Pseudoduganella albidiflava: one gene and its partner. The main gene of each other region encodes a partner of the protein of the gene in region 2 in a complex. Links are inferred from orthologs where the notes say so. Each region holds a gene or a part of one and is shown on either strand. Other genes may lie near its edges.

Region 1 (4,232 bases), 1.2 Mb from region 2 along the record:
GATCAGCCTGATGCCACGGCGCAAGGTGGCGGAAACGAGCAGGACAGCAAGGCGGCCAGCGAGGCGAACAGCCAGGCGCAGGGCGGGCCTGGGGCTGCCGTGGATGGCCAGCCAGCTCAGCCGGGTGCCGCGCCGGCCCGGCCGCCGAAGGAAAAGAAGGTCACGCCGGCCGACCGCGAGGCGAACGAGCGCTTCATGGCGCTGGTCGAGGCCATGGACGCGGCACTGGCCCAGGGCCAGTTGCACACCGCCGCCGAACACGACAAGACCCTGAAGGACAGCAAGACGGGCCGCCTGACGGCCCAGCAATCGGAGCGCCTGGCGCACGTGCGCGCCGAGTACAAGCGGCTGTCCGCCTGGGCTCGCTGGGGCGGCAATGTATCCCGTGAAGAACTGGTGCATGCCGTCGAGGAATTGCCCGCACAAAACCTGCCGATGAGTGAGCTGGCCAGGAAGGTCAGCGCCATGCGCGAGCGCTGGAAAGCGCTGGACAGCGTTTCCGGCGCCGCGCCGAAGAGCTTGTGGGAAAAGTTCGATGCCGCCTGCACCGCCGCCTACGCGCCGGCCGCCGCGCACTTCCGCCACCTGGCGGACGAGCGCCACGCCAACGCCGCCAAGGCGCAGGCCATGGTCGACGAAGTCAACGCGCTGGTGGCCGATTCGCCGGCCACGCGCGAGGACTGGCGCGGCCTGGCTTCCGCGTCGCAGCGGCTGCGCCAGGCCTGGAGCCGGCTGGGCACGATCGACCGCAAGGACAAGAAACGCCTCGATACCGCGTTCGGCAAGGCCATGGAAACGCTGATGGCGCCGCTCGAAGAGCAGCGCGCGATCGAGGTGGCGCGCCGCGAGCAGCTGATCGAGGAAGTCTACAAGCTCGACCCGGCCGACCGGCACACGGTGGACACGCTGCGCGGCCTGCAGGAAGCCTGGCAGGGCCATGCCAAGGCGCTGCCGCTGGAGCGCCGGCAGGAACAGGCCCTGTGGCAGAAATTCCGTAGCGCCTGCGACACGATTTTTGCCAAGCGCAAGGAATCGGCCCACGCGGCCGACCATGAGCGCAAGGCGCACCTGCATGCCCGCGAGGCGATCTGCGCGCAGCTCGAAGCGTTCGCGCCGGAGGGCGACGACAAGGCCCGCCAGGGCGCGATCGGCAAGGCGCTGCGCGATGCCGCCGCCGCGTGGCATGCGAGCGGCCCCGTGCCGCGCGCAGCCGAGGCGCGCATCGAAGGCCGCTACCGCGCCGCCGTGGCGAAGCTGCAGGGCGAAGCCGATGCCGTGCGCAAGCGTGCCGGTACGGCGCAGGCCAACGCGCTGCGCGACAAGCTGCGCTTGGTGCAGGCGCTGGAACATGCCGTGGCAGCGCCTGGTCCGGTCGATAGCGAGGAGTGGAAGGGCCGCTGGGCCGCGCTGCCAGCGCTGCCGGCCGAGCACGAGCGCACCTTGCATGGCCGCTTCCATGCCGCGTTGCAGGCCGCCGCGGCGGATGCCGGCGCGCGCGGCGCGTATGCCGGCACGCTGGAAGCGAACCGTTCGCGGCTGCTGGCCGAGGTCTTGCGCCAGGAAATCGTGGCCGGCATCGACAGCGGCCCGGAATTCGCGCGCGACCGCCTGAAGATGCAGGTCGAAGTGCTGCAGGATTCCCTGAAGTCCGGCCAGAAATCCGGCGCGGCGGGTTCGCAGGCGGCCCAGTTCGTGCAGCTGTGCGCGCTGCCGGCGCTGCTGGACGACCGCACGGCCAGCCGCATCGAGGCGCTGTTCCGCCGCATCGGCGCGGAGGGGCGATGAGCCGGCAGGAGAACCATGGCGGGATGGCGCGGGTGCGCGTCCAGCCCGAGGATTTCGACCTTTCCACCGAAGTGGCGCGGCTGCGCGCGGACAATCCGAAGACCGGCGCCATCGTCACCTTCGTGGGCACGGTGCGCGACCTGAACGAAGGTTCGCAGGTGGCGTCGATGGAACTGGAGCATTATCCGGGCATGACGGAAGAGTCGATCGAGCGCATCATCGACCAGGCCTGCACGCGCTGGCCGGTCCACGATGCGCTGGTGATCCACCGCGTCGGCCCGCTGCTGCCGCGCGACCAGATCGTGCTGGTGGCGGTCACGTCCGCGCATCGCGGCGACGCATTCGCAGCCTGCGAGTTCATCATCGACTACCTGAAGACCGAGGCGCCGTTCTGGAAAAAGGAACAGACGCCGGAAGGGGCGCGCTGGGTCGATGCGCGTGTCAGCGACGACCACGCGCTGGACAAGTGGGAGAAATGATCCCGGCTGCAGCCGGAACCCAGCCATTTCGCAGGGCGTCTTGAAATAGCGATTGCGCAGCCGCACCTTATCGGAAGATAAAATTTGGAGCGAAGCGCCATGCGTCAAGACAAACTTACTACAAAACTTCAGGAAGCACTTGCCGACGCCCAGAGCCTGGCCGTCGGCAGCGACAACCCCTATATCGAACCCGTGCACCTGCTGACGGCCCTGCTCAACCAGGACGACAGCAGCACGCGCTCGCTGCTGCAGCGCGCCGGCGTCAACGTCGGCGGCCTGGCCGCGGCGCTGAAAGGCGCCATCGAGCGCTTGCCGAAGGTGTCCGGCACCGGCGGCAACGTGCAGGTCAGCCGCGAATTCGTCAACATGCTGAACCTGGCCGACCGCGAGGCGCAGAAGCGCGGCGACCAGTTCGTGTCCAGCGAAATGGTGCTGCTGGCGCTGGCGGACGACAAGTCCGACGCCGGCCGGCTGGCCCGCGAGAACGGCCTGTCGCGCAAATCCCTCGAAACGGCGATCGAGGCCGTGCGCGGCGGCGGCAAGGTCGATTCTCAGGAAGCGGAAGGCCAGCGCGAGGCGCTGAAGAAATACACGATGGACCTTACCGAGCGGGCGCGCCAGGGCAAGCTCGACCCGGTGATCGGCCGCGACGACGAGATCCGCCGCGCGATCCAGGTGCTGCAGCGGCGCACCAAGAACAATCCGGTGCTGATCGGCGAACCCGGCGTCGGCAAGACCGCGATCGTCGAGGGCCTGGCCCAGCGCATCGTCAACAACGAGGTGCCCGATTCGCTGCGCGGCAAGCGCGTGCTGTCGCTCGACATGGCGGCGCTGCTGGCCGGTGCCAAGTACCGCGGCGAGTTCGAGGAGCGGCTGAAATCGGTGCTGAATGAACTGGCCAAGGACGAGGGCCAGACCATCGTCTTCATCGACGAGCTGCACACCATGGTCGGTGCCGGCAAGGCCGAGGGCGCGATGGATGCGGGCAACATGCTCAAGCCCGCGCTGGCGCGCGGCGAGCTGCACTGCGTGGGCGCCACCACGCTGGACGAGTACCGCAAGTACATCGAGAAGGATGCCGCGCTGGAGCGCCGTTTCCAGAAGATCCTGGTCGACGAGCCCACCGTGGAAGCCACCATCGCCATCCTGCGCGGCCTGCAGGACAAGTACGAGCTGCACCACAAAGTGGAGATCACCGACCCGGCCATCATCGCGGCGGCCGAGCTGTCGCACCGCTACATCACCGACCGCTTCCTGCCCGACAAGGCGATCGACCTGATCGACGAAGCCGCGTCGAAGATCAAGATCGAGATCGATTCCAAGCCCGAGGTGATGGACAAGCTGGAACGCCGCCTGATCCAGCTGAAGATCGAGAAGGAAGCGGTCAAGCGCGAGAAGGACGAAGGTTCGCGCAAGCGGCTCGACCTGATCGACGAGGAAATCGCCAAGCTGCAGCGCGAGTACAACGACTTCGAGGAAGTGCTGAAGGCCGAGAAGGCCAATGTGCAGGGCACCACGCACATCAAGGAAGAGATCGAGCGCATCCGCCAGGAGATGGAGGAAGCCACGCGCGCATCGAACTGGCAGCGCGTCTCCGAGCTGCAGTACGGCCGGCTGCCCGAGCTGGAAGCGCAGCTGAAGCAGGCGGAATCCTCGAACGGCGATGAAGCGAAGGACAAGCCGAAGCTGCTGCGCACGCAGGTGGGCGCCGAGGAGATCGCCGAGGTGGTGTCGCGCGCCACCGGCATCCCCGTGTCGCGCATGATGCAGGGCGAGCGCGACAAGCTGTTGCACATCGAGGAAAAGCTGCACGAGCGCGTGGTGGGGCAGGACGAGGCGATCAACGCCGTGGCCGACGCGATCCGCCGTTCGCGCGCCGGCCTGGCGGACCCGAACCGGCCATACGGCTCGTTCATGTTCCTGGGCCCGACCGGCGTGGGCAAGACCGAACTGTCGAAGGCGCTGGCC
Region 2 (3,154 bases):
GCCGGTCGGGGCCTCCCAATCGACCATCTCGCCGGCCACGAACACGCCCGGCAAGGCGCGCACCATGGTGCCCTCCAGCGCCTCGAACGCCACGCCGCCGGCACTGCTGATGGCTTCGTCGATCGGGCGCGGCGCGCGCAGCGTCAGCGGCAAGGCTTTCAAGGCACGGGCCAGCGCCACGGGATCGGCGAACTGCTCCTTGCCCAGGCATTCGTGCAGCAGCCCCGCCTTCACACCCTTGATGCCCAGCCGCCCCTGCAGGTGGCTGGACATCGAGCGCGAGCCGCGCGGCCGCGCCACTTCGGCCAGCACGCGGTCGGCCGGCAAATCCGGCAGCAAGTCCAGCTCGACGACAGCGCTGCCGTGCAATGTCATCTGGTCGCGCACGGGCGCCGACAACGCATAGATGAGGCTACCCTCGACGCCCGTCGCCGTGACGACGAACTGGCCCTGCTTGCGGACGGGCTGCCCGTTCCCGTCCGTCCATGACGCGGCGACCGTGGTGAGCGGCTGGCCGGCATACCGTTCCGAGAACAGCGGGCTCCAGTCCACGTCGAAACCGCAATTGGAGGGCCGCAGCGGCGCCACCTCGATGCCGCGCGCGGCCAGCAGCGGCAGCCATGCGCCATCGGAGCCCAGCCGCGCCCAGCTGGCGCCGCCCAGGGCAAGCACCGTGGCATCGGCCCGCGCGAGCAATTCTCCGGCGGGCGTATCGAAGCGGAGCGCGTGATCCGCCCATCCGGTCCAGCGATGGCGCTGGTGGAAATGCACGCCCGCCTCGCGCAGGCGGTGCAGCCATGCGCGCAGCAGCGGCGCGGCCTTCATCTCGGTCGGGAACACGCGGCCGGAGGTGCCGACGAAGGTGTCGATGCCCAGGCCGTGCACCCAGTCGCGCACGGCATCGGGGCCGAACGCGTCCAGCATCGGCCGCAGCGCCGCGGCGCGGGCGCCATAGCGCGTCACGAATCGTTCGTAGGGTTCGGCGTGGGTGATGTTCATGCCGCCGCGGCCGGCCAGCAGGAACTTGCGGCCGACGGACGGCATCGCGTCGTACAGGTGGACGTCGAACGCGCCGGTGCGCGACAGCGTTTCGGCGGCCATCAGGCCGGCCGGTCCGCCGCCGACGATCGCCACGCGCGGGCGGGAAGTGTCGGGGGATGCAGGGGTCATCATGAGGAGCGAGATTGTAGTGCAAAACGCGCCCCGCCCCGGCATACTGGTGGCCTCGCAAGGAAAATCACCGCTGGAGACGCCATGGGCCCGCTTTTCTGGATCAAACGCTACCTGCTCGCGGCCGTGCCGCTGTTCGCCTTCCTGGCGGCGGTGGAATGGGCCAAGGGCACCACGGCGCCGGCGGACATCGCCAGCGCCGCCATCTGGGCCGCGGTGGCCGCCGCGATCTTCACGGGCGCCGCGTGGAACCGCTACCGCAAGGCGCTGGCCTGCGCGGCATGCGACGCGGTGCCGCCGAAGCCCGCCGCGGCGCAGGCACCACGCCGGAAGAAGAAATAGACGAGAAGGAAGCGAGGGGTAGAACGCGTAGCGGCAGGCCGCTGGTATATACTCAGCCGCCCGTTACCGGCGGGAAGAACGCCACCTCGGCGTTCTCGCTCAGCGCTTCGGCGCCGTCGCACATGCGCTGGTTGCATGCCATGCGCAACGCGCGCCCTTCGCCCAGCGCCTCGGCCCACACGCCGCCCCGGGCGACCAGCAGGTCGCGCAACGCGCCCACCGTGCCGACATCGGCCGGCACCTCGATGGTCTCGCCGCCGCTGCCCAGCTTTTCACGGACACTGGCAAAAAACTTCAGGTTGATTCGCATATCAGTACAGCAGTTCGGTAAAGGGAATGAAGCGCACGGTGTCGCCGGCGCTGATCGGCTGGTCGGCCGGGTTGTCGATCAGGCCATCGCCCCACACGGTGGAGGTCAGCACGCCCGAGCCCTGGTTGGGGAACAGGTCCAGGCCGCCGTGGGCATTGATGCGCGCGCGCAGGAACTCGTTGCGGCGGTCGCCTTTCCAGTCGAAGTCCGCGCGCAGCGGGAACACGCGCGGCTCGCTGCCCGCGTTCACGCCCTGCAGCTTCAGCAGGAATGGCCGCACGAACAGCAGGAACGTCACGAAGCTCGAAACCGGATTGCCCGGCAAGCCGATGAAGAAGGCATCGGCCACTTCGCCGAACGCCAGCGGCTTGCCCGGCTTGATGGCGATCTGCCACATGGCCAGCTTGCCTTCCGCTTCCACGGCCGGCTTCACATGGTCTTCCTCGCCGACCGACACCCCGCCGGACGTGATGATCAGGTCGCTGCCCGCGGCGGCCTGGCGCAGCACGGCGCGGGTGGCGTCCAGGCTGTCCGGCACGATGCCGAAATCGGTCACGTCGCAGCCCAGGTTTTCCAGCAGCGCGCGCAAGGTGAACCGGTTCGAGTTGTAGATGCCGCCCGGCGCCAGCGGCTCGCCAGGCATGGTCAGCTCGTCGCCGGTGAAGAACACGGCCACGCGCACGCGGCGCAACAGCGGCAGGCTGGCCAGCCCGATCGAGGCGGCCAGTCCCAGTTCCTGGCTGCGCATCCGCGTACCGGCCGGCAGGATCACGCTGCCGTTGCGGATATCCTCGCCCGCGCGGCGGACCCATTCGCCGGACTTGGGCGCATGGCGAATCGTGACGGTGTCGCCCTGCGCCTCGCACTGCTCCTGCATCACCACCGCATCGGCCCCTTCCGGGATGAATGCGCCGGTGAAGATGCGGGCGGCCGTGCCGGGCTGCAGCGGCTCGCCCACATGGCCGGCGGGAATGCGCTGCGAGATGGGTAAAGTGATCGGCAGCGTGGCGGAGCCGCCCGCGCAGTCGGCGGCGCGCACCGCATAGCCATCCATCTGCGTGTTGTCGCGCGCCGGCACGTCGAGGCTCGACACGCAGTCGGCGCCCAGCACGCGGTCGTTGGCCTCCAGCGTGGGCACCGTCTCGATCTCCGCCACGGGGCGGCAGGCCGCCAGCAGGAAGTCCAGCGCCTGCTGGCGCGACAGCATCGGCTTGCGCGCGCCCGTCATGTCACAGGGCCGTGCCGGCGGCGTCGACGTTGGCGGCGATGTATGCCTTCATCTTGTCGACGTCGGGCGGCATCACCGTGTACTTTTGCGGCAGCGACTCGATA

What was found. The genes of interacting proteins can lie anywhere in the genome.
Region 1: the proteins of moaD (region 2) and moaE are in contact, whole or in part, in a crystal structure (PDB 1FMA), measured with the Escherichia coli proteins. The link is inferred for Pseudoduganella albidiflava from one-to-one orthologs.

The regions. Positions count from the first base shown.
Region 1 is NZ_CP036401.1:1,758,007-1,762,238, forward strand. The notes cover bases 524-3,522. They hold moaE (molybdopterin synthase catalytic subunit MoaE), read left to right. Parts: upstream 524-1,781; coding sequence 1,782-2,264; downstream 2,265-3,522. Other genes in these bases: EYF70_RS07560 (DUF349 domain-containing protein), read left to right, coding at 524-1,785; clpB (ATP-dependent chaperone ClpB), read left to right, coding at 2,364-3,522. Also shown: more of EYF70_RS07560, read left to right, coding at 1-523; more of clpB, read left to right, coding at 3,523-4,232. UniProt on the Escherichia coli protein: Converts molybdopterin precursor Z to molybdopterin. This requires the incorporation of two sulfur atoms into precursor Z to generate a dithiolene group. The sulfur is provided by MoaD.
Region 2 is NZ_CP036401.1:3,006,123-3,009,276, reverse strand. What follows is about bases 194-3,154. They hold moaD (molybdopterin converting factor subunit 1), read right to left. Parts: upstream 1,823-3,154; coding sequence 1,565-1,822; downstream 194-1,564. Other genes in these bases: thrC (threonine synthase), read right to left, coding at 3,052-3,154; EYF70_RS12465 (molybdopterin molybdotransferase MoeA), read right to left, coding at 1,824-3,050; EYF70_RS12475 (hypothetical protein), read left to right, coding at 1,255-1,512; EYF70_RS12480 (TIGR03862 family flavoprotein), read right to left, coding at 194-1,170. Also shown: more of EYF70_RS12480, read right to left, coding at 1-193. UniProt on the Escherichia coli protein: Involved in sulfur transfer in the conversion of molybdopterin precursor Z to molybdopterin.